Regions from separate parts of the Rhodococcus rhodochrous genome, predicted to be linked through region 2. Evidence: riboswitches for the same ligand, from Rfam matches in the RefSeq annotation. Region 2 holds a riboswitch; the other holds the start of a gene.

Region 1 (12,030 bases), 2.3 Mb from region 2:
TTCCCAGCACCCCTGCTTGCCGCACGGGCAGGGCCGACCGTTGGGCACGACCTGCAGGTGACCGAGCTCGGGCGCCACACCGTAGGCACCGCGATAGATCCTGCCGTCGAGCAGCAGGGCGGCGCCGATGCCCGTTCCGAGCGCGACCATCACCGCGATCGTGCTGCCCGCGGCGGCGCCGAAGCGGTACTCGGCCCAGGCCGCGGCATTGGCGTCGTGTTCGAGGACGACCGGCAACCCGAAGCGTTCGGTGAGCGTCTCGGCGAGCGGCGTATCGCGCCAGGGCAGATGCGGCGCGAACCGCACGGTGGTGCGGTCCTCGGTGAGGAAGCCCGCGACCCCCAGCCCGACCGCTGCGATGTCGTTGCGGTCGCGCAGATGCTCGACGAGCCGGTGCAGCGCGTTCTCGAGGGCGACCGCGGAGGACGGCGTCTGCGTGCGCACACTGTCGACGACGTCGCCGTTACGGTCGACGGCCGCCGCGCGGATGCTCGTGCCCCCGATGTCGATCCCGACCGTGAGCCCGGGGTCGTGCGTGTTCACGTGCGGAGGTTGACGGAGATCGGCTCGAAGGCCGGGCGATCCCGCGTCGGCGGATCGGGTGTCGGCTCGGGCGGGACGCCACCGGTCGCGGGCAGGAACTGCGCGAGGAACTCCCGCAGCAGCGCGATCAACGCCGCCAGTTTCGACGCCAGCCTGCTGACCAGTTCGTGGTTCTCGCCGCGAACCAGGGCTGCGGCGGCGCAGAGCGGGCACCACGCGCACCCACTCGGGGTGGTTGCGGCCTCGGCGTCACCCGGCGCCGTCGAACCGGGCGCGGTATGAGCCGACGCGTCGCCGGTCGCGGCGACGAACTGCTGCACCGTGCCCTCGACGCGGTCGAGAACGGCGTCGGCGAGCAGCAACAACTCGGAGATCAGGGCTTCGTGATCGTCCCTCACAGCGGCCACACCGCCGGATCCGGTACGAATCGCACCACCAGATCGGTTCCGTCGAACTCGGCATCGGAGACGGTGCACCGGCGCAGCCCCGAAGCGAGTCGCACCCGGCGTCGCATCCCGTCGGCGCCGACGACGAGGTCGTCGCCGATCCGTCCGAGTGTCAGGGACGCGGGATCGGCGAGCGGCAGGTACATGCGCATCGCGTACACCGACTCCACCCCCGTTCCCGATTCGTGCTGCACCCGGACCGGCTCGTCGGTCTCCGACGAGGGAACGGGTGCGTCGCGGCGGAGCGCCGTGGCGAGCTCCTCCAGAGCTGCCAACCCTACCGGCTCCGCGGCGCGGCGCTCGCACACGATCACGGGAACGTCGGTGACGGCCGCCCCGATCTCGGCGACGATCGCCTCGTGCGCGGCCCGTTGGTCGGCGAGCAGCCGCGCGGCCGCACCCGAACCACCCACCGCGGGGACGACTCCGTTGACGACGACCGCGTCGACGCGCATGCCGGACAGAGCGAGCCACGACCGTACCCGTGCGAGCTCGGCACGACCGGCGCGGTCGGGCGTCGCCACGACCACCGCGGCGCTGCGTCCGCGATCGTCGAGCAGGTCGCGTACCGCGGTGATCCCCGACAGCAGCCGATCGAACAGCGCGACGAAGACACCCGTGCGGGGGTCCGGACCGGTGGCCGCTGCGACCCGGCTGTGCTGGGGCCAGATCCGTTCCAGCGAATCGGAGACCGTGCGCGGCGCGGTGAGGGTGCGCAGGGCGTCGGCGGAGGCCGGGGCGTCGACGACGACGAGAGCCCACCTCCCGCTGTCCGCGAGTCGCGCGACCTCGGTGAGCACGAGCAGTTCCTCGACGCCGGGAAGTCCGGTCAGTTCGTCGGGCTCGGGCAGGTCGAACCGATCGGCGTGCTCGTGCGTCCCGGCGAGCGCCGCCATCGACGCGAGGACCGCGTAGCGCGTGCGGAGCAGCTGCAGCGAGTCGATCTCCACCATGTCGAGGTTCTCCTCGACGGTGCGGATGTCCGTCGCGTCGGCGTCCCGGTTCGTGGCCGGGGGCAGGTCGAGCACGTCGCCGAGGGAGTGCGCCCGGTCGATGGACACGACGAGCACGGGCTCTCCCGCACGGGCGGCCGCGAGCGCCTCGGCCGCGGCAAGGGTCGTCTTCCCGGCGCCGCCCTTTCCGAGGAACCATCGCACGCGGGCCGGGGCGTGCCGGACGTTCAGCCCTCCACCTGCTTCTTGAGTTCCTTCAGCGCGGTGTCGGTGATGACCTTCTCCGCCTTGCGCTTGAACAGACCGATCATCGGGATCGTGAGATCCACGGTGAGCTGGTAGTCGACGACCGTCGTGCCGTCGGGGGCCTCGGTCAGCACGTACGAGCCGGACTGGGCCTTCTGGATCTCACCGCTCTCGAGCTCCCAGCTCACGGCACGGTTGTCGGGCGCCCACTTGTACCGCAGGACGTAGGTGTCCTTGACGATGCCGGCGTCGAGGACGAAGCGCACGCGTTCGGCCCGGCCGTCGGGTCGATGTTCCACGACCTCCACGGTCTTTGCCGCCGACACCCACGTCGGATAGGCATCGAAATCTGCGATGACCTCCATGACGCGCTCGGCCGGCGCGTCGATGGTGATCGACCTCTTCGTCTTCTCGGCCATGTGGTGACGGCTCCCTTTCTCGGTCCCTCGGGTGTGCACCGATCAGTCCCGCCCCGAGGGTCTATCACACCGTAGGAACAACGGTATCGGGACGACGCTCCTTCGGTGGCTTCAGTGTCGCGGCGGTTCACCGGCCGGACGACCGGCCTCGAGACGCTGCTTGACCTCGAAGGTCATCACCTTTCCCTGGACCCGGCGCGTACGGTTCATTCCCGCGAGGTCGAGCCCCGCCACCCGCTCGGGCGCGACACCGGCCGGTTCGCAGTGCAGGAAGTAGTGGAGCACCGCGCCGTCGAGAACCGGCTCGATCCACACCTCCATCGTTCCGTCGAGCGGACCCGACACCGTCCACCGGATGCCCTTCTCGGCTCGGTCCTCCCGCACGGTCAGTACGAGATCGGGCCACCATGCACGCCACCGATCGAGGGCCGCGATCTCCTCGGCGATGCGCTCCGGGGGCGCCGCTACGAAGGTCTGGTCCGCCACCTGAATGCTGCTCACGCAGGACAGCTTCACATATCGCGTCGGCGGCCCGTCCGGTCACCCCGCCGACGGCGTCACCGTCTCGTTCGGGGGCGCCGAGGCGTCGAGATAACCGCGCAATCTGGCGCCCAGGACGTCCCACCTCCAATCGGTGGAGACCCACTCGCGACCGGCCGCGCCCATCGCGGCGGCACGATCGGGATCGGCGAGGACACCGGACACCGCGGTCGCGACGGCCGTGACGGAGGTGCCGTCGACGACGTAACCGGTGCGACCGTCGCGCACCGTTTCCGGGGCACCGCCCGACCGGCCGGCCACGACGGGCACCCCGGTCGCGGACGCCTCGAGGTACACGATGCCCAGGCCCTCGACGTCGAGACCGCCGCCGCGGGTCCGGCACGGCATCGCGAACACGTCGGCGATGGTGTGGTGCGCGGCGAGTTCGGCCGACGGCACGGTGCCGGTGAACACGATGTGCTCCTCGACCTCCGTGCGGCAGGCGAGCTCCCGCAGACGCGACTCGTACGGTCCGCCGCCGACGATCACGAGGACGGCACCGTCGATCCGCTTCCGGATCGCGGGCAGCGCGCGGATGAGCACGTCCTGCCCCTTACGCGGCACCAGGCGCGACAGGCACAGCACGGTGGGCCGGTCGCCGAGACCGTAGCGTGCCCGCAGTTCGGCGCGTGCCGCCGGATCGGGCCGGAAGACGTCGGTGTTCACGCCGGACGGCAGGTGTTCGAGACCCGCTTCGGGGCCGAATGCCGAGGCGAACCGCCCCCTCGTGTAGCGACTGACGTAGGTGACGGTGTCGGTGTGCTCGCCGATCTGCCGCAGCGCCTGCCGGGCGGCGGGAAGCATCGACCATCCCACCTCGTGGCCGTGGGTGCTGGCGACGATGCGATGGGCGCCGGCACGGCGCAGCACGGGCGCCAGCAGAGCCAACGGCGCAGCCGCTCCGAACCAGACTGTGTCGCAGTCGTGTTCGGTGAGCAGCCGAGTGGCCCGTCGCGCGACGTCGGGGGTCGGCAGCATCAGCGTCGTGGGATGACGGACGACCTCGAAGGGGACCCGCGCGTCGAACTTCACGTGACTGTCGCCGCGCCACCGCGGCGCGTAGACGACCAGGTCGTCGGACGGCAGCTGATTCGCGAAGGCGTGCAGATAGGACTGGATGCCCCCGGGTCGGGGCGGGAAATCGTTCGTCACCAGCAAGGTCCGCGACATGGGACCACCGTAGAAGCAGCGCGACGGGAAGGCGTCGACGGGTCCCGGGCTCCGGACGGTGCCGATGGGCCCCGGTCCGGACCGTCCCGGTCAGCGGATGTCGCGGATGCGCTCCCCGAGCCAGCGGCTCCAACCGTCCACGAAGCCGGCGGTGTCGACGCCGAGCAGGTCGGTGAGCACGTCGTCGAGCCGCTCGTCGGTGACGGGACCCGCGGCGAGGGCGCGGTAGAGGGAGACGAGCCTGTCGTGTCCGAACTCGTCCGCGGTGTACGCGGCGATCGACCAGGAGCTCTCGTAGGCGAGCGCCGACCGGTCGCCGGTGAAGTCGCCGTCGGCGGGCAGCGACGTCGGTGCACCCGACGCCCGTACCTGCCGGGTCAGCGTCGGCGCGATCCGCTGCACGTCGAGTGGCCCTGTCTCGAGACCCTCTGCGGCCGTGCGGTGGCCGACGTAGTCGGCGAAGCCCTCGAGGACCCACATCGGTGAGCCGTCCACGGTGCCGGCGCGTGCGGCGACGTGCACCGTCTCGTGCGCGAGCACGATCCGGCGGGAGGTGTCGTCGAGCCGGTCGCTCGCGGCCGGGTTGAAGACGATGCGCTGCCCGGTGGCGATCCCGCGCTCGTGATCGACATCGTCGGAGACCGCGACGGCCGCGATGTCGTCGCCGTCGTGCCGGGGTCCGACGAGGTGCGAGAACTCCTCGCGTGTGGACGTCACGACCACCAGTGCGCGTCGCGGCCAGGAATCGCCCCACAGGTCGTCGACGGCCTCGACCACCGACGGCAGGTCGCCGGCCAGGTCGTCGACGAAGGCGGCGTTGTCCGGGTGTCCGATCACGAGCGAGCGACCACCCTCGGTCTGCGCGGTCGCGAGGTGGAGGCTGCCGTGGTCCCAGGGTCCTCGCCAGGTGACGGTCTGCGCCCCGGCGAGATCGGGTGCGTCGTCGGCGATCCGCCAGCCCTGCGGCCGGTGCACGAACAGCACGGTCACCGGCCGTCGGGTGGGTACGTCGTCGATTCCGTCCACGGCGTACCGCAGGTGGACGCGGTGCGCCCGTACCTCGTCGGCCGCGAACCGGGCGATCGTCTCGGGCGGCAGCGGCAGCGCGGGTTCGGAGGCGAGTTCGTAGCCGAGATCGGCGAGGGGAACGACGGCGATCGCTGCGATCCGCTCCCGTTCGGCGTCGAGGAGTTCCGGGGACGCGTCGTCGATCAACTCCGCGAGCGATCCGTCGTCGCCGGTCCGGACCGCATGCGCCCAGTCGTCGAGCACGACCTGCAGTTCGGCCCGTACCCGGCTGTCGGCGTCGTCGGTGTCCACCGGGTCGACGGCCAGTAGCAGTCCTGCCGTGACCAGCGCGACCACGAGTCCGGCCAGGCCGAGACGTTCCCACTTGCGGGTACCGGCGGTGAAGGGCGATCGCGCGGGCACCGCGTCAGTCTAGGTCGGCGTCCGAAGGCGGTCCCGTACGCCCTCGTCCACCGGCGGCGATCCCGCCTCTACCCGGTCAGTACCGCCGGGCGCTGTGGAACGGGAAGCGATCGATCGACTGCACCTTCACCGGCACACCGAAGGTCGAGGCGTGCACCATGTTGCCGTCGCCGACGTACATTCCGACGTGGGAGGCGTCGTCGTAGAAGATCACGAGGTCGCCGGGCTGCAGATTGTCGCGGGAGACGGGGATGCCGCCCTGCGCCTGGGCCTGACTCGACCGGGGCAGCGACTTGCCGACCTGCTGGTACGCCCACACCATCAGTCCCGAGCAGTCGAACTGGTCGGGGCCGGTCGCGCCCCACACGTACGGTGAGCCGATGCGCGACAGGGCGGCGCGCAGCGCGGCGCCGTTGCTGCCGGGGACGAGGTGCTGCAGGATCTTCTCGGCGTCGAGGCCCGGAGGGAAGGGAGTGCCGGCGAGTTCGGCCTTCTCCGCGTCGCTCAGCGCCTCGAAGGCGTTCAGGACCCCTTCGATCTGCTCCTCGAGGTCGGCCTGTCGCCGCTGGAGTTCGTCGCGGAGGGTCTGGGCCTGCTCGGCGGCGGCACGTGCCTCGTCGGCGGCATGCTGTGCGGCGACGGCCGCCTCGGCCGCAGCGGCGGTGGCCGCCCGGAAGCCCTCGACCTCACGCGAGGTCTGCTCGCCCAGGACGTCGAGCAGGACCATCTGGTCGAGCATCTGCTGGGGCGAGTCGCTCACCATCACGGCGAACAGCCGGTTGGTGCGCGCACCGCGGTAATTGGCCCGCGCGAGCTTGTCGACGGTGGGCTTGAAGCGGGCGATCTCGGCGCGAGCGGCGCCGAGCGCCTCGTCGGCCTGGCCGGCACGCACCTCGGCCTCGTGCTGCGCCGCGACCTTCGCTTCGAGATCCGCCCCGGCGGCGTGCAAAGCCTCGGTGGCCTGTTCGCTGCGACGTGACAGATCCGCGAGGTGCTCGAGGCGTGCGGCCGGACTCTCCCCTGCGGGTTGCGCCGTCGCCGGCGCCAGAGTGAAACCGAGGACCATCATCACGAGCGCGACGACGAGCACTGGACGGCCGGTCCGTCGCCTGTCCTGCACTCGTACGAGGTGCTTCGTCCTGTCGGAAACCACGTGGGCTCGCATCCTTTCCCAAAGGTCTCGATCAGGTTACGGAATTGCATAGGTTTGTGTCTACCTGCGAGTAGCCCTCCCACGCAGCGGCCGTTTGTGCAAGCAGTTCGCGCATCGGCAGGGACGTGCAGACACACGAGGAGGGTGGGTCCGGTACGTACCGGACCCACCCTCCTCGGCAGTGCGTCGGCGCTGGAGCGGGGGGGTGCTCAGACCGATCGGAAGCGACGGGGCGCCGTCGATCAGAAGCGACGGGCGCCGTCGACCGGCATCGAGTTCAGCGGTGCGATCTTGACCGGCTGGCTCGAGGTGGAGGCGTGCACGATGTTGCCGCCGCCGATGTAGATGCCGGTGTGGCTGCCGCCGTAGAACGACACGACGTCACCGGGCTGCAGAGCCGCGACGTCCACCGGGGCACCGGCGGAGGCCTGCTCGTAGCTGGTGCGCGGGACGCTCAGACCGGCCTGCTTGTAGGCCCACTGCACGAGACCCGAGCAGTCGAAGGAGCTCGGGCCGGCGGCGCCGTAGACGTAGGGGGCACCGATCTTCGACTGTGCGGCGTCGGCAGCGCGCTGGCCGACGGAGCTGAAGGGGGCGGTGAAGGAACCGGCCTGAGGCGCGGGGGCCGCCTCGGGGGCCGGCGGAACGATGTTGGCGATCTCCGGCGGCACGGTCACACCGGCCGGGAGGTCGAACGTTCCGACACCGGGAATGTTGATCGGCTCGGCCATCGCCGGGCCGGCCGAGACGGTGACTGCTCCGAGAGCAATGGCACCGGCGACGAGTGCGCGCCGGACGGTGCGCTTGCTGTTGTTCGAAACCACGAGGGGACGTTCTCCGTTTCTTCCGTTCACCCGCCGACCGAGTTAGCTGACGGGTTCGGGCCGGAAGATCAGCCCTACCCCTCCCCGCGAGCGGCGGAGGGGATTCACCCCGAGTACTACGTGTGGGTCCCCGGCTCGCTGCTCCCGCAGACGGGAGAAGCGATTAGGCGGTAACCGTGCGGCTCCGACCCGGGGGTGGGGCGGGAAACTCTCCGCTCGGTCTCGAAAAGATTACGAAACGGCATCGGTGAAGTCGACCGCCTCACCGTGCGGCCCGATCGTTTCGGCCCGCCCCTGGGGGAATGCCGCCGCGGGGCAACGGTCCGATAACGGCGCGGTAACGGGCACCGTTCGACGCGCCTCCACCAGAGGGAGGCTCGGCGCCCGTTTCATCCGAGTCCTTTCCGGAAGAACCAGGTCAGGACACCCTGACTCGCCGACCTTCGACGAGGCGATGCGCCCGATTCGCCGGAGTGCCGTCCTCGGAGGCCGATCGGTCTGTTTTCCGGCCTGCGCGTACCCCTCATCGAGCCGAAAAGAACGCAGTGTGATCCTCGTCTCCCCCTGCTTCGAACCCACTCCGAAGCCCGCTCGGCGGCGTGTCGGTGACGCTTCCTAGGCTCTGCCGCATGACCTCGCCGCGACCATCCGCCCTGGGCGTGCAACTCGGTTTCGACGAGCTCGACACTCCCCTGCGCGAGACCACCTTCGTCGTCGTCGATCTCGAGACGACGGGCGGGAAGGCAGCCGAGGACGCCATCACAGAGATCGGAGCGGTGAAGATCCGCGGGGGTGAGGTGCTCGGCGAGTTCGCGACCCTCGTCGATCCGGGACGACCCATCCCCCCGTACATCGTGCAGCTCACCGGCATCACCACCGCCATGGTCTACGCGGCCCCCAAGATCGAGGAGGTGCTGCCCGCCTTCCTGGAATTCGCGTCCGGAGCGGTGCTCGTCGCACACAACGCCGGATTCGACGTCGGCTTCCTCAAGGCCGCCACAGCGCAATGCGAACTCGCGTGGCCCCGCTTCCAGGTGCTGTGCACCGTCAAGCTGGCCCGCCGCGTCCTCGGACGCGACGAAGCGCCGTCGGTGAAGCTGTCCGCGCTGGCCGAACTGTTCCGGGTCTCCACCGTGCCCACCCACCGCGCCCTGGACGACGCGCGCGCCACCGTGGACGTCCTGCACGCCCTCATCGAACGGGTCGGCAACCAGGGCGTCCACAGCCTCACCGAGCTGCGCGACTACATGCCGGTGGTCACCGCCGAGCAGAGGGCCAAACGCGCACTCGCCGCGCATCTGCCGCGCAAACCGGGCGTCTACATGTTCCGCGGCCCGTCGGACGAGGTGTTGTACGTCGGCACGGCGGTCGACCTGCACCGGCGTGTCCGTACCTATTTCACGGGCTCCGAGACGCGACCGCGATTGCGCGAGATGGTCGCGCTCACCACACGCATCGATCACGTCGAATGCGCCCACGGGCTCGAGGCCGGCGTCCGCGAACTCCGGTTGATCGCGGCCCACACCCCTCCCTACAACCGCAGATCGAAGTATCCGATGCGCGGTTGGTGGATCATCCTCACGGACGAGGCGTTCCCGCGCCTGGCCGTGAGCCGCACCCCCGGACCCGACTCGGTCGGCCCGTTCTCGGTGCGCGCCGACGCCGCAGATGTCGCGGCACTGCTCGCGGAGATGTGCGGTCTGCGCACGTGTACGCGCAGGATCGGCCGTACGGCCCGCCACGGCGACCGCTGCCCGCCCGTCGCCGTCGGGGGCTGCGCCGCAGCCTCCTTCGGGGTTCAGGACGCCTCCGCCTACGCGGCCCAGGTCGAGCGTGCGCGCGCGGTCGTCCGCGGGACCACCGACGACGCCGTCGAGACGGCGCAGGAGCGCCTCGACGCCCTTGTGCGCGACCAGTTGTTCGAGAACGCAGCCCGCCTGCGCGACCGCCTCGCCGCCGCCCTCGTCGCGCTGCGGCGCACGCAACGCCTCGCGGCGCTGGCGGCCGTCGACGAACTCGTCGCCGCGCGACCGCGGGCCGAAGGCGGGTGGGAGTTCGCCGTCGTGCGCGCCGGTCGTCTCGCGTCCGCAGGGGTGGCGCCGCGCGGTATGCGGCCGATGCCCGTCGTCGACGCGATCGTCGCCGCAGCCGAGACCGTGCGGCCGTCACCCGGCCCGCTCCGGGGCGCGTCCCCGGAGGAGATCGGTCTGGTCGCTCGATGGCTCGACGGCGAGGGCATCCGCATCGTCCGGGCGAGCCAGGGCTGGTGCGAACCGACACGGGGCGCAGGTCGGTGGAGCGCGTGGGCCGAGCTCGCACGCGACGCCCGCGCGGTCCGCAGGCTCCTCTCCGCCGACGAGCCGTACCGCTTAGGCTGATGCAATCCCCGAGGAAGGTTGAAGGAGACCACATGATCAACGCGATCGTCCTGATCGACGCCGAGGCGAACCGTATCCCCGAGACCGCGCAAGCGGTGGCCGACCTCGACGGTGTCGACACGGTGTACTCCTGCGCAGGCGACGTCGACCTCGTGGCCGTGGTCCGGGTCCGCGACCACGAGAAGATCGCGGACGTCGTCACCCGGGGCATCAACAAGATCGACGGCGTGACGAAGACCGTCACCCACATCGCGTTCCAGTCGTACTCGAGCGCCGACGTCGAGGCCGGCTTCTCGATCGGGAACTGACACCCCGCAGCACCACCGACGAACGACGAGCCCGCACCGATGCAGTGCGGGCCCGTCGTTCGGTGTCCTTACTCTTCCCCGGTCACTTCTGTCCGGAACCGGCACCCAGCCGCGTGGTGACCTCTGCCCACTGCTCCAGGACGGCCGTGGCCCGGCCGCTGTCGATCGCCTCTGCCGCCGTCTCGAGCCCGGCCGTGAGGGCGTCCTCGAGAACGCCGTCGACGCCCCGGAAGGCTGCGATCGCCCCGGCGGCGTTGAGGAGCACGGCGTCGCGCACCGGTCCCGTCTCCCCCGCCAGGACGGCCCGCGCGATCGCCGCGTTCTCCGTGGCGTCGCCTCCGCGGAGCGCCTCGAGCGGAACCCGTTCGATGCCCAGATCGCGCGGATCGAGCGTCACGACCCGGACCTCGCCGCCGTGGACGATGTGCACGCGCGAGGTCGTGGAGGTGGTCAGTTCGTCGAGACCGTCGTCGCCGCGGACGACGAGCGCCGAATTGCCGCGCTGCGCGAGCACACCGGCGACGGTCGGGACGAGCGGTTCGAAGGCGCATCCGATCAGACCGGCACTCGGGCGGGCCGGGTTGGTGAGCGGGCCGAGGACGTTGAAGACCGTCGGGATGCCGATCTGCTTGCGCGGTGCGGCCGCGAAACGCAGCGCCGGGTGGTAGACCGGCGCGAAGCAGAATCCGATCCCGGCCTCGGCGACCGAGCGGGCCACCTCGTCGGGTCCGAGATCGATGTGCACCCCGAGCGCTTCGAGCACGTCGGCGCCGCCGCTCTTGGACGAGGCGGCGCGGTTGCCGTGCTTGACCACGCGGATACCCGCTGCGGCGACGACCAGCGAGGCCATCGTGGAGATGTTGACGGTGTTCGCCCGGTCGCCACCGGTGCCCACCACGTCGACCACGTCACCGTCGACCGGGACCAGCCGGGCGTAGTCGAGCATCGTGTCGGCGAGTGCCCGCACTTCCTCGGGTGTCTCGCCCTTCATCTTCAGAGCGACGCCGAAGGCCGCGATCTGGGCGGGGGTGGCGTTGTCGGAGAAGATCTCGCTCATCGCCCATCGCGCCTCGGCGGCGGACAGGTCCTGTCCGGCGGTGAGCACTCCCAGGACGGAGGGCCAGTTCTGCGTCACCTCGTCCGCGTCTCGCGTCGCGTTCATCGCACCTGCCCTCGCCGCATCTCGCTCCTCACCGGGCACCGGCGTGCCCTCCGACCGGTCAGCTTAGCCAGCGGCATCCTGCGGTTGCAGAGCGTCCCATCCCAGGGCCGTTCCACCGAGCCGCTGGGCGAGCGAGGCCATGCGCGACTTCTCCTGCGCACAGTGCAGTGCATCGAGGACCTGGACACGCTGCAGGATCACCGGAGCACCCTCGACGACGGCGGCGGGCGGGACGTTGCCGCCGCCGGTTCCGGCCACGACGTAGCCGTCCTGGCCGGCCAGTTCCACCGCCCGGTCCACCGTGTCGGCGGGCAGGACGAGGTGATGCCGCAGAACCGCCTCGTCCTCGGCCTGCCACGCAGGCGTCGCCTCGGCGGCGCGCTCGAGCGCCGTCGAACACGCCTCCGCGTCGTCGAATGACGAGACGACCACGACCAGGTCGGCCCGCTTCGCGTCG
Region 2 (12,030 bases):
CCCGAGTACGCCCGCCGCCAGCTCGCCGAACGGTTCGGGCTGCGGCCGGAGCAGCTTCCGCTCGACGAGCCGCTGCCGGAGAACCTGCCGTCCGAGGACGAGATCGAGGGAGCAAAGAGCCGGTACACGCTCATCGTGCAGCTCGCGCGACGGGAGAACCTCACGGTGCGGCAGCTCATCGAACGCCTCGGCGGCGGTCGAGGCCACCGCACTTTCGCGGGCACGGCCGAGCAGGTGGCCGACACGATCGAGCACTGGTTCCACAGCGGCGCGGCCGACGGCTTCAACATCATGCCCGCGGTGCTGCCGTCGGGGCTCGAGAAGTTCGTCGACGGTGTGGTGCCGATCCTGCAGGAGCGCGGTCTGTTCCGCACCGAGTACACCGAATCCACCCTGCGTGGGCACTATGGGCTCCCGCGGCCGGAGAACCAGTTCACAGTCGGCAGGGCGTTCGCGCGGTTCGCGACGCAGCGCTGAGCCTCTCCGCCCACGGGCCGGTGGTGGGCGGTTCCGCGCGATGCCTGATCGACCGCACCCGGGTCCGTCGTCAGTCGACCAGCGCCACCGACGTGACACGGTGCAGGACGAAGCTGCGCACCGAGCCGGTCGCCGGGTCGAAGGCCTGCACCTGCCCGCCGCCCACCGACACCGGGTCGACGATGCGGCGCGTCGCCACCCCCTGCGCGTCGACGTAGCCGAGGGTGACGCTGCGCTTGCCGTGCACAGCCAGTTGCAGCAGCGCGAGTGTCGCCGCACCGCCGGATCGGCTGCCGTCACCACGTGCCGAGGCCGTCGGTGTCGCGGCCTCCGCACGGTCGCCGGCGCGCAGCGTGCGCACGAGGGTGTCGAGTTGTTCGTCGCTCGGCGCGGTGGGCCCGGCGTAGCGGGCCCGGGCGCGCGGCATCGCGACGCGGGCACCCCGGGGCCGTAGATCCACGATCGCTCCCGAGGCGTCCTCCCCGGCGGGAGCGAAACCAGCGGTGCGCAGCTCGGTGAGCACCTCGGCGAGAGGCGCCTGCGAGATCGCGACGGTGGGGGCGACTGCGCGCAGGGCGAGCGTCGCGGCGACCGGGGCGGACAGCACCTCGGTGAGCAGAGCCGGATCGTCGGCGCGGACGAAGGACGTCGCGACACCGGCCCGCAGGCGTCCGTGGCGACGCGCGACGTCGTCGATCAGGTAGGTGAGCGACTGCGGCACCGGGGTGCGCGAATGCGTCGCGAACAGGCCGTGCAGGTCGCTCGCGCCGAGCCCGGCGTCGAGCGCGCGCCGGATACTGCTGTCGCCGATCCGGTAGACGGTCGCGGCACCGGCCGATTCGACGTCGGCGACGAGCGCGATCCGCTCGCCGAGTTCGGGGACGAGCGGCCCGGGGGCGACGACCGTGAGGTCGGCCTGGACGAGCACGTAGTCGACGGGCTCGGGGAGCACCGCCGCCATCTCGGCCTCGGCGTCGCCGCCGTGCAGCAGCGCCTTGCCCGGCGACGCGAGCATGCCGTGCGCGACGAGACCGAGTGTCGTCGCCTCGCGCACGGTCTCCACGACGCTCGTGGTGTCGAAGCGACCCGCCCAGCGTGGACGACGCCACGCCGCAGCGGCACGCAGGTCGGCGACGTCCGTGCCCGCTGCCGGCACGTCGGAGAGGACGTCGAGCAGCAGACGTCGGTCGCGGGCGGCGGTGGGGGACTTCACCTCGTCGGACAGTGCGGCGACCGGCTTGTCGTTCTGGTCGCGCCGGCCGATCAGCCAGGGTCGGCGCGGCAGGTCGAGCCAGGCACCGGCGAGCACGGCCCAGCGGTAGGCGGGGGAGGACGCGAGCCACGCGTCGGTGGCGGTGGTGGGGGCCCAGTGATCGTCGTCCCCGGGTGTCGGCGGGTCGGGGAGGCCCCGCGCGATCAGACCGGCACCCGCGAGGACCTCGACGACGAGCGCCGTCTCGTCGTCGTCGAGTCCGACCGCCTTCCCGATGCGATGCAGTTCGCGGACACCGAGCCCACCGGCCTTGAGGACGGGGGCGGGTTGCGCACCGAGGATGTCGAGAACGTCTTCGCAGTGCCGCAGCAGTTCGAGGGCGGCGCCGGCGGCGGTCGCATTGACGTCGGCGGTCGATCGGGTGGGTTTCGGTGCGCGCGGGGGAGCGAGCGCCGCCGGATCGAAGGGGGCGTCGTCGCGCAGTGCCTGGCCCACCCGGTGGGGGAGTTCGACGGTCTCGTCGTCGATGCGGAAGAGCAGTCCGGCGGCGAGCAGTTTCTGCACGGGCCGGTCGGCGGGGGTGTCCGCTGCGGCGTCGCGGGTCCGACCGATCGGGGACGTACGCGACAGGGTGTCGAGGATGCTGCGCTGCTCGGGCGGAAGAGCCGCGAGGAGGTCGTCGAGTTCCTGCCGGGACGGTCCGGTGACGTCGCCGGTGCGTCCGACGCGCCACGGAACGGCGTCCACGGCGGCGGCGACGAGACGCAGTTCGTCTGTGGACCCCCACACGAGCAGCAGCGAGCGCAGGGTGGACAGGATCCGGTCGACGTTCCTCGCGCTGATACGGCCGGAGACCTCGTCGAGCACGGCGGCGCGGGAGACGGGGGTGTCCATCGCTCCGAGACGGGCCAGCACCTCGATGATCCCGAAGGCGGCGGTGTCGAGTTCGTCGGCCGCACGGAACACCGAGGCGCGTTGCTGCGCTCGGCTCGCGAGCACGTTCATGCTCGCCGGTGGCGGCACCACGAGATCGGGACGGGCGCGCAGCGTGGCGGCCAGATCCGTGTCGCGTCGACCTGCCAGCCAGCGGGCGAGGGAGTCCGAGGCGGTGTCGGGAGCGGGCGTGGTCGGGGACATCCCCTCCAGATTAGAGACCTGCGGTAGCAGGCCCCGAACTCACCTGCCAAAATGAGCGCATGGCTACCTCTTCGAAAAAGCATTACGTCGACCACGGATGGCCCGAGCTGGCCGACGGTGAGCACGCTGTCACCGAACTGTCGTCCACGCGTTCCGGTCCGCTCTCCCCGTACGGTGAGGACACCGTGTTCCCGTTGCCGGTCGAGGACCTGCCCTACACGCATCCGAAGACGGTGATCAACCGCTGATCCGATCGCGGATCACCGAACAGGCTCTTCCGTACGACGCCCGGTCCCTTCGTGGGGCCGGGCGTCGTCGTGCGTGAGGGATGAACGAAGGTCGTCCGCATAGGCGGAAGGGCCCCGCACCGTGAACGGTGCGGGGCCCTTCCGGGATGTTCGGGGTGTTACTGCGGGAGCACCGCGCGAACGGCGTCCAGGATGTTCGGGTCGAGCTCGACACCGGCCTCCTGGAGTGCGGTGACGCCCTGCTCGAAGCCGGCCAGGATGCCCTGGACCTCGGCGGGGACAGCGGGGGTCTCCGGAAGCTGCGGGACAACGTTCTGGATGGCCGGCGCGGGGGTCTCGGCGGGCGCGCTGGGCGCTGCGTCGACGGAGCGCTGCGTGGGCGCGCTCGACAGTCCGAGGCTCGACGAGCAGGAGGGCCATGCGCCCCAGCCCTGGCCGGCGAGAACACGCTCGGCGACGGCGATCTGCTGCTCGCGGCTGGCCTGGCTGGCCGAGGCGGCGTATTCCTGGCCGCCGTAGGCGTTCCAGGTGCTCGGCGAGAACTGCAGGCCACCGTGGTAGCCGTTGCCGGTGTTGATTCCCCAGTTGCCGCCGGACTCGCACTGTGCGAGGCGGTCCCAGTCGGAGTCGGGGGCGGCAGCGGCCGTGCCGCTGAACGCGACACCCGTGACGCCGAGGACTGCGCCCGTCAGCGCGAACTTCGCGACGGTACGACCGGTATTGGTGGGCTTGCGATGGCGTCCGCTCATGTCGGTTCCGTGTTCCTCTCCGTACGCACCTACGAGGTCAGCTGTCGGGTTCGGGCTGAAGAGGTCGCCCGGCCGTGTCGCTCCGTTGGGAGCGCCTTCGGCTTCACCCCGAGGACCGTCGCGGTTGCGTCGGCCCGGGCCTCCTGGACACCGTCCGGCTGTGGGCCGATCGGTTCCTGGGAGACCGGTGGGTCCCCCGTTTCCTGTCCCCTGTGGATCGTTCGTCGGGACTTCCGGAACCACGGGACAGGAATTTGGCGCGGCGGTTCCGGACCGGTCGAGCCAGGCGGTTCGACCGGACATGACGGTAACGGTTCCGAGGGCGAAGTGTCACCAATTGATAACGCGCCGATTCGCGTGGCGACAGACGTGCGCGGCGCGGACCAGGGGATGAAGTCCCAGGTAGTGGGGTCCGGGTACCCGGAATTCCGTTTCGAGTCCCGCTCGTTATCCGCTCGTTATGTGAGAAAGATCACATGTAACTCGGGCGGGCATCCACAGGAACGATCTCCTTCCCCAGGGGCATCAGGGAGATCGGGATCATCTTCAGGTTCGCGACGGCGAGCGGGATGCCGATGATCGTGATGGCCATGGCAAGCGCGGTGGCGATGTGGCCGAGGGCCAGCCAGATACCGGCCACCAGGATCCAGATGACGTTGCCGATCAGCGACATGGTGCCGGCCGTCGGCTTGTCGACCGTCGTCTTGCCGAACGGCCACAGCGCGTAGATACCGATCCGGAACGACGCGATGCCGAACGGGATGGTGATGATGAGGATGCAGCAGATCAGACCCGCCGCGAAGTAGCCGAGCGCGAGCCACAGCCCGCCGAAGATCAACCAGATGATGTTGAGCAGGATCCTCATGTCCGGTCTCCGTTCCGAGCGCGCCGGCCCGAGCGCAGCGCGAAGGCGATGGCGAGGGCGAAGCCCAACGGCCATGCGAGGGTCAACAGATACAGCACGAGCCCGGGCTTGCCGTCGGTGAGCGCCGGAATGAGGAAGATGGCGACGACCGCCACCACACCGACGACGAAGCAGGCGATCGCGGCCTTCAGGAGGCCGTTACGCGGGGCGGCAGACGAATCCGAAGATGAAGTACCCACGTGACCACGGTAGTCGCCGCAAGGACGGACGGTGACGTCCGGGAGCGGGAAGACGATTCGGGGGCGGACCCACCTCTGCGGGTACACTGACAGGTGTCCACGCGTCCCGCTCGACCGAGTCGGGGCGCGTTGTTTTGCATGTTGAACGGTTGCCCCACTGTGGGGCACAGCTGTCGAGGAGCAGGTGAGCGCGGTGCCGACCGGCAAGGTGAAGTGGTACGACGTCGAGAAGGGCTTCGGCTTCCTGTCCCAGGACGAGGGCGAGGACGTCTACGTCCGCGCCTCGGCGCTCCCGGAGGGAGTGGAAGCGCTCAAGCCCGGCCAGCGCGTCGAGTTCGGTATGGCGGTGGGCCGCCGGGGTCCGCAGGCGCTGAAGGTCGAGCTCCTCGAGCAGCCCACGCTGCGGCAGGGTCGCCGCGAGGCTCCCGCCCAGCAGAAGCGTCGCGCGCCGGACGAGCTGCACGGCATGGTCGAGGACATGATCAAGCTGCTCGAAGCAGCGGTCCAGCCCGATCTGCGGCGCGGGCGTTACCCCGACCGCAAGACCGGGCAGCGCATCTCCGAGGTCATGCGGGCGATCGCGCGCGAGCTCGACCACTAGATGTAATCCTGGGACGAACCACGACGGGCCGTCCTCGCCATGTGCGAGGACGGCCCGTCGTCGTATGCGGGGCCGAAGCTCAGAACGTCTTGACGGCCCACACGGCGTGCGCGATCGGTTCACCGGCCTCGTCGACCACGGCCGACGGCAGCTGGATCTCCACTCCGAGCAGCTGCAGCTCCGGAGAGCTCTCCACGGTGAGGGTGCGGCGCGCACCGGCCTCGAACATCGCGCCGTCGATGTAGGTCTGCCCGGTCTGCGTGTCGCCGTAGACGGTGAGGATGCGCCACGGCGCGTCGGCGATCTCCGACGGAAGCGACAGCTGCAGCGGGTAACCGGCCGGCACGTCGAGCTGACCGATCGGGTTCTCCACGCAGTCCTCGAGATAGAGATTGCAGTGCTGCGCGGGGTCGACCGTCACGGTCTCTCCCCGTGCGTACGCAGTGATGGTGGGGAGCGTGGGCTCGGCCGAATCGACCAGCTTCCACACCGTGGCGGCGACTCCCGCTACCACGACCACCAGGGCCACCAGCAGCAGCGCGAGAGTCTTCTTCGTCCGGGCCTGCAACTCAACTGTTCCAATCTTCGGTGGGGGATCCACCGGCGCGCCTTCGCCCGGCAGCCGTCTCGGTGGAGACGCGTTCGGGTCGACGGCCGCCGAATCCCGGCAACAATGTCCCCCCACGGTATGTCAGCACCGTCTGCGCGAATCCGAGAACCAGCGCTACGGAGACCACAGCGAACCCGAGCCACAGTTCGGTCGGCAACAGCACACCCATCGCTCCGCCGAACACCCAGCTGAGCTGGAGGACCGTCTCGGACCTGCCGAATCCGGACGCGATCGACTCCTCGGGAAGGTCCTGCTGGAGCGATGCGTCGAGCGAGACCTTGGCCAGCGCGCTGGCGCACGCCGCCACGAGCGCCGCCAGCGCGGCGGCCAGGACGTTGCCGGTCGCGGCGACGACGGCGGCCACGACGACGACCGCGGCGGTGCACCGCACGACGATGAGAGCGGGCCGTCCGAGCGCGAGTCGCGCTCCGGTCGCATTGCCCGCGAAGTTGCCGACCGCGGCGGCGGCACCGACACCACCGAGCATCGCGGCCTGCATCAGCGGATCCTGTCCGGTGGTGTTCTTCGCGACGAATGCCATGAACAAGGTCAGGAAGCCGGTGAGGATGCGGATCGTGCCGTTGCCCCACAGCCCGGTCACCACCGCCCGTCCCAGCGGCTGCTTCCGTTTCCCGGACTTGGTGACGATCACCTCGGTCACCGTGTCGGCGTGCAGCACCTCGGTGCGCGCGTCGGAGCGGTGGTACGACAGCGTCGCCGGCACCTCGCCCTCGGTGACCTCGACCCAGGCGGGGATGCGCATGCTCAGATAGGCGCCGAATGCGGTGATCCCGGCGCACAGCCACAGCGCGCCCGACGAACCGAACGCCCATGCCGCGGCCGCCGCGATCGCGCCGGCACCGATCGTGCCGCCGACCAGGCCGAAGACCGTCAACCGGGAGTTCACCCGCACCAGATCGATCTCCGGTGGCAGGACTCTGGGTGTCACCGCGGATTTGAGTACCGCGAACGATTTGCTCAGCACCATCATGCCGAGCGCCGCCGGATACAACAGCCAGCTGTCGAAGTTGAACACCAGCACCACCGCGAGCACCGTGCGCAGCGCGAAGGACGTCGCCAGCGCGACGCGACGACCGTGCTGCAACCTGTCGAGCAACGGCCCGATGAGCGGGGCGATGATCGCGAACGGCGCGATCGTGATGAGCAGATACAGCGCGACCTTCGTCCTGTCCTCACCGGTGGCCGCCGAGAAGAACAGGGTGTTCGCGAGCGCGACGGCGATGGCCGCGTCGGAGGCGAAGTTCGCCATCGTCGCGTAGGTGAGCGCGGTCAGCCCCGACTTGTCGGCGCCGTCGGCCGTGGCCGCTCGACGGAAGGTCGCGATGCCCTTCGAGGTGAGTTCGCGGCTGCGAAGGGCCGCGACCCGCGTCACCGTCAGCTTCCGCGGCATGCGCGGAGCGCGCGGTGAGTCGGTCTCGGACGAGGACTCCGCCCGACCCGCGGCCGACGCGCCCGGCGGTCGGCGCGGATGGTCGACGGGATGCAGGGGCGGCAGGGGAGTGCGACGGCCCGAGGCGCGGCGCGGAGGCGGATAGTTGCTGTACCCCGGATGCTGCGAACCCGGGACACGGCCGTCCGCTCCCTCGGGGGCGGGTCGCTCGTCCGGTTCGGTCACGTCTTCGATTCTTCCCCACGCGACAGCGGTTGTAACACAAGGGCGGCACGTGGCCCGAGTGACGCGTGTCGCGACCGGTATGCCACCCGGATCACTCCACGAAACGCACTTCGAACAGCGTCGGCCAGTACTTGCCCGTCACCAGGAACCGATCGGTCCCGGGGATGTGTGCGATGCCGTTGAGGACATCCACATCGGCCCCCTCGGGCAGCCGATCGCGCAGCGGAGCCGCGTCGACCCGGGCCTCCACCCGGCCCGAGGCCGGGTCGATCAGCACGATCTCGTCCGTCTGCCACACGTTCGCCCAGACCCTGCCGTCCTCGGTGCACTCGAGTTCGTTGAGCTTCGACACGGCACGTCCGTCCCGGTGGACGGTGACGCGTCCGACTTCGTCGAAGGTGGCGGGGTCGCGGAAGATCAGCTCGGCCGAGCCGTCGCTCATCACCAGACGGTCGGGTTGCGCGCACAGCCCCCAGCCCTCGCCGTCGTAGTCGACCCGGCGCTTCTCGAGCAGGGTGTCGCGATCGCGGACGACGGCCGTGCCGTCCTTCCAGGTCAGTTGCCACAGCTCGTCGCCGACCACGGTGATGCCCTCACCGAAAAGATCGTCGAGGACGGGTTCGCGGGTGCGCTCGGTCTCGGCGAGGGTGACGGTCCCGCCGTCGAGGTCGACCTCCCGGGCCGACACCCACGAGCGCCCGGCCCGGCCGGTGCCTTCGAGCAGTTCGCCTTCGTCGATCTCGAGGCCCTGGGTGAACGCTTCCGGATCGTGGGGGTGCGTGGCGACGACCTCCACACCGAGTTCGGTGGCGGGTGGACCGGGTTCGGCGACGAGATCGTCGCCGCATCCGGCGGTGGTGACGCAGACGACCGTCGCGACCGCGGCCGAGAGGAGAAGACGGGGCACGCGCCCATCCTGCACCTCGCGCGTGAGCGGTGCCTGTACGACCTTCCGCGACCCGCAGGCGCCGGAGCAGACAGGTCAGGCAGAATGGAGGCCGTGAGTGTTGCCTCTGCTTCCACTTCCCGAGGAACGAACCCCGTGGTCGATCCGGCGGTGCGTTCCGTGCTCGCCGACGCCGTCGACCTCGCTCGGGCCGCACTCGACGAACTCGGGGACGGTGGAGTCGGCGCCTATCTGGGCGTGACGCGCGAGGACGAGTGCTCGGCCACCCATCGTTTCGCCTCGGAGCTGCCGGGCTACCGCGGTTGGCAGTGGGCCGTCGTCGTGGCCGCCGCCCCGGATTCGGATCGCGTGACGGTGAGCGAACTCGTGCTCCTGCCCGGTCCCGACGCGCTCGTCGCGCCCGAGTGGGTGCCGTGGAGCGAGCGGATCCGTCCCGGCGATCTGGGTCCCGGCGACCTGCTGGCTCCGGCTCCCGACGATGTGCGGCTGGTTCCCGGCTACATGCAGTCCGGCGATCCCGAGGTCGACGAGACCGCCCTGGAGATCGGGCTGGGCCGCAAGCAGGTCATGAGCCTGGAAGGTCGCCTCGAGGCAGCGCAGCGCTGGTTCGACAGCGACTACGGCCCCGACTCGGAGATGGCGAAGGCCGCTCCGTCCTCGTGCCGCCTGTGCGGTTTCTATCTTCCGCTCGCCGGATCGCTGCGTGCGGCCTTCGGCGTCTGCGGCAACGAGTTCGCCGCCGACGGTCACGTCGTGCACGCCGAGTACGGATGCGGCGCGCATTCCGACACGAGCCTGCCCACCGGTGCCGGTTCGCCGATCTACGAGGCGTTCGACGATTCGGCAGTGGAGGTCGTCGAGCTCGGACCGGCCACCCCTGCGCCTGCAGAGTCCACGGACGAGCCTGCTGTCGAGTCGTCCCCGTCCGAGCCGGAACAGACCGACTGACGTGACCCGGCCGGACCCCGCGGATCCGTTCGGGACCGCGGCGTTACGCGAAGGGATCATCGCGGCCTGGTCGTCGTCGCCCACCCGTCTCCGGGAGGACGCGGCCACCGAGGCCGACCACGTCCGCGCGGGGTACCGCGACCGCGTGCTGACCGAGCTCGCCCAGAACGCCGCCGACGCCGCCGCGCGTGCCGATGTACCCGGTGAGCTGCGGGTCTGGTTCGCCGACGGCCGTCTCCACGTCGCGAACATCGGTGAGCCGCTCGACGAGGGCGGTGTCCACGCGCTGACCGCACTGCGCTCGTCGAACAAGACCGGCGCCGGATCCACCGTGGGGCGGTTCGGTGTCGGCTTCACGGCGGTGCTGTCGGTCTCCGACGACATCGAGGTGCGTTCGCGCACCGGTTCGCTCCACTTCTCGGCCGAGCGCACCCGCGCGGTGCTCGCCGAGCGGAACCTGCCCGAGCCGGAGTCCGGTGTCCCGGCGCTGCGCCTCGTGTGGCCGACGGAGACACCGCCGGCGACCGGCAGCGACACCGAGGTCGTGCTGACCCTGCGCCCCGGTGTGGACCCGGTCGCACTGCTCGACGCCTTCCGTTCCGAGGCCCACGACATCCTGCTCGAACTCCCCGGCCTCCACACCCTCGTCGTCACCGACGACGAATTCACCCGTCACCGGCGCGAACTCGACAACGGTCTGTGGGAGGTGCGGATCGGCGATCGCACCTGGTGGGAGTTCACCGGAGCATCGGCGCGATGGCTGGTGCCCGTCGTCGACGGGCGGGTCGACCCGGTCCGCAGCGATGTCCTGCGTGCCCCCACCCGCTCCGACGAGGAGCTGTCGCTCCCTGCGATCGTCGTCGCCGACGTCGCCATGCAACCCGATCGGCGGCGCATGCTTCCCGGCGCCCACGTCGAGAACGTCGCCCGCGGATACGCGCGGTTCGTCGCGGCTCTGCCCGCCGAGCAGCGACTCGACCTCGTGCCCCTGCCGGGTTTCGCGCGCAGCGAGGTCGACGGACGCATCCGCGAAGCGATCCTCGACGAGTTGGCCGCCGGCGCGTGGCTTCCCGCCGCCGACCGCAGCGCCGATCTGGTGCCCGACCGGGCCGTCGCACTTCCCGGGCTCACCGACGAGCTCGCCGACGTCCTCGGCGAGGTCGTCCCGGGGCTCGTGATCCCCGAGCTGTGCGGGCCGCGACATGCGTCCGCGCTGTCCGCCGCCGGCGTGCATCGGCTCGGTCTCGCGCGACTGGCCGAACTGCTCTCCGGGCACGAACGCGAGCCGAAGTGGTGGAACCGCTTGTACGAGGCGCTCACTCCGCTCGTCGTCGACGCGGTCGCGGCCGAGGAACTCGCATCCCTGCCGGTTCCGCTGTCGGACGGACGGACCGTCACCGGCCCGCGCACGGCCGTTCTCGCAACGCAACTGCAGGATCTCGGTCCGCTGTCGATGCCGTGGGTGCGCCTCGTCCATCCCGACGCCGCGCATCCGCTGCTCGCCCGGCTCGGAGCCGGCACCGTGACGGTCGAGGACCTGCTCGCCGACCCGGCGCTCGTCGCGGCCGTCGAGGACACCGATCCCGACGACCTCCACCCGGACGGCGACCTCCCGGCCGGTGAGCTAGCCGACGTCGTGCTGCGATTGGTGCCGCTCGTGTCGCCCGCGGCCGTGCCTCGTGAACTCGGGGCGCTGCTGCTGCCCGACACCCACGGCGATCTCGTCCCCGCCGACGAACTCCTGCTTCCCGGTGCACCGCTCGCGGAAGTGCTGGTCGAGGACGCACCCTTCGGCACCGTCTACCCGTCCGTCGTCGACCGGTACGGGGCCGAAGCCCTGCGGGCGATCGGTGTGGGCTGGGGTTTCACGGTCCTGCGTGCGGAACTGCCGACCGGACCCGACCACGACCTGCCCGACGAGCACCTGTGGTGGGAGCGGCTCGACGACGATCCCGAGGTGCTCGTCGCCGTGCGCGACCTCGATCTCGTCGACGATCGCCGCTGGTCGCGGGCGTTGACCCTGCTGGCTGCCGAACCCGCGACGGCCGAAGCGATCACCGACCCCGCCGGATACACGGCGTGGTACCTGCGCACCCGCGCGTCGCTCGACGGCCGGCCTCTGGGGCACTACCGGTTCGCCGACGACACCCTCTTCGAAGGGCTGCTCGACCCCTGCACCCATCCCGACGCGTCGGCCTTCCGCAGCGCCCTCGCCGGAACGCGGATCGACGACATCGAACTGGCACAGACACTGCTCGACCGGCTCGCGGACGACAGCAGGTCGCCGGGACCGGCCGCGATCGTCGCCGCGCACGCCGCGCTCGCCGCGGCCTTCTCGTCGGGTGGCCTCGACCCCGAGTCGGTGACCCTGCCCGACGGGGTGCGCAGCCTGTCGGGTGT

What was found. Region 2 has a riboswitch for cyclic di-AMP ahead of C6Y44_RS04875 (resuscitation-promoting factor Rpf1 domain-containing protein). Riboswitches for the same ligand answer to the same signal wherever they lie in the genome.
Region 1: it holds a riboswitch for cyclic di-AMP, as region 2 does, so the genes downstream of both, C6Y44_RS15580 (C40 family peptidase) here and C6Y44_RS04875 (resuscitation-promoting factor Rpf1 domain-containing protein) in region 2, are expected to answer to the same signal.

The regions. Positions count from the first base shown of each region.
Region 1 covers NZ_CP027557.1:3,341,332-3,353,361, forward strand. Annotated here, with positions in the region: gene C6Y44_RS15540 (ROK family glucokinase) at 1-543, opposite strand, end outside; gene C6Y44_RS15545 (hypothetical protein) at 540-950, opposite strand; gene C6Y44_RS15550 (ArsA family ATPase) at 938-2,146, opposite strand; gene C6Y44_RS15555 (SRPBCC family protein) at 2,170-2,607, opposite strand; gene C6Y44_RS15560 (polyketide cyclase / dehydrase and lipid transport) at 2,719-3,108, opposite strand; gene C6Y44_RS15565 (glycosyltransferase family 4 protein) at 3,148-4,317, opposite strand; gene C6Y44_RS15570 (hypothetical protein) at 4,408-5,748, opposite strand; gene C6Y44_RS15575 (C40 family peptidase) at 5,825-6,868, opposite strand; gene C6Y44_RS15580 (C40 family peptidase) at 7,144-7,725, opposite strand; cyclic di-AMP (ydaO/yuaA leader) riboswitch at 7,741-7,905, opposite strand; gene C6Y44_RS15585 (DEDD exonuclease domain-containing protein) at 8,355-10,103, shown strand; gene C6Y44_RS15590 (Lrp/AsnC family transcriptional regulator) at 10,136-10,411, shown strand; gene trpD (anthranilate phosphoribosyltransferase) at 10,494-11,573, opposite strand; gene C6Y44_RS15600 (hypothetical protein) at 11,637-12,030, opposite strand, start outside.
Region 2 covers NZ_CP027557.1:1,030,677-1,042,706, forward strand. Annotated here, with positions in the region: gene C6Y44_RS04860 (LLM class flavin-dependent oxidoreductase) at 1-477, shown strand, start outside; gene C6Y44_RS04865 (helicase-associated domain-containing protein) at 548-2,827, opposite strand; gene C6Y44_RS04870 (hypothetical protein) at 2,887-3,075, shown strand; gene C6Y44_RS04875 (resuscitation-promoting factor Rpf1 domain-containing protein) at 3,234-3,824, opposite strand; cyclic di-AMP (ydaO/yuaA leader) riboswitch at 3,835-4,009, opposite strand; gene C6Y44_RS04880 (YccF domain-containing protein) at 4,297-4,689, opposite strand; gene C6Y44_RS04885 (hypothetical protein) at 4,686-4,928, opposite strand; gene C6Y44_RS04890 (cold-shock protein) at 5,122-5,529, shown strand; gene C6Y44_RS04895 (DUF2771 domain-containing protein) at 5,609-6,097, opposite strand; gene C6Y44_RS04900 (MFS transporter) at 6,099-7,775, opposite strand; gene C6Y44_RS04905 (glutaminyl-peptide cyclotransferase) at 7,867-8,682, opposite strand; gene C6Y44_RS04910 (DUF3027 domain-containing protein) at 8,767-9,630, shown strand; gene C6Y44_RS04915 (sacsin N-terminal ATP-binding-like domain-containing protein) at 9,632-12,030, shown strand, end outside.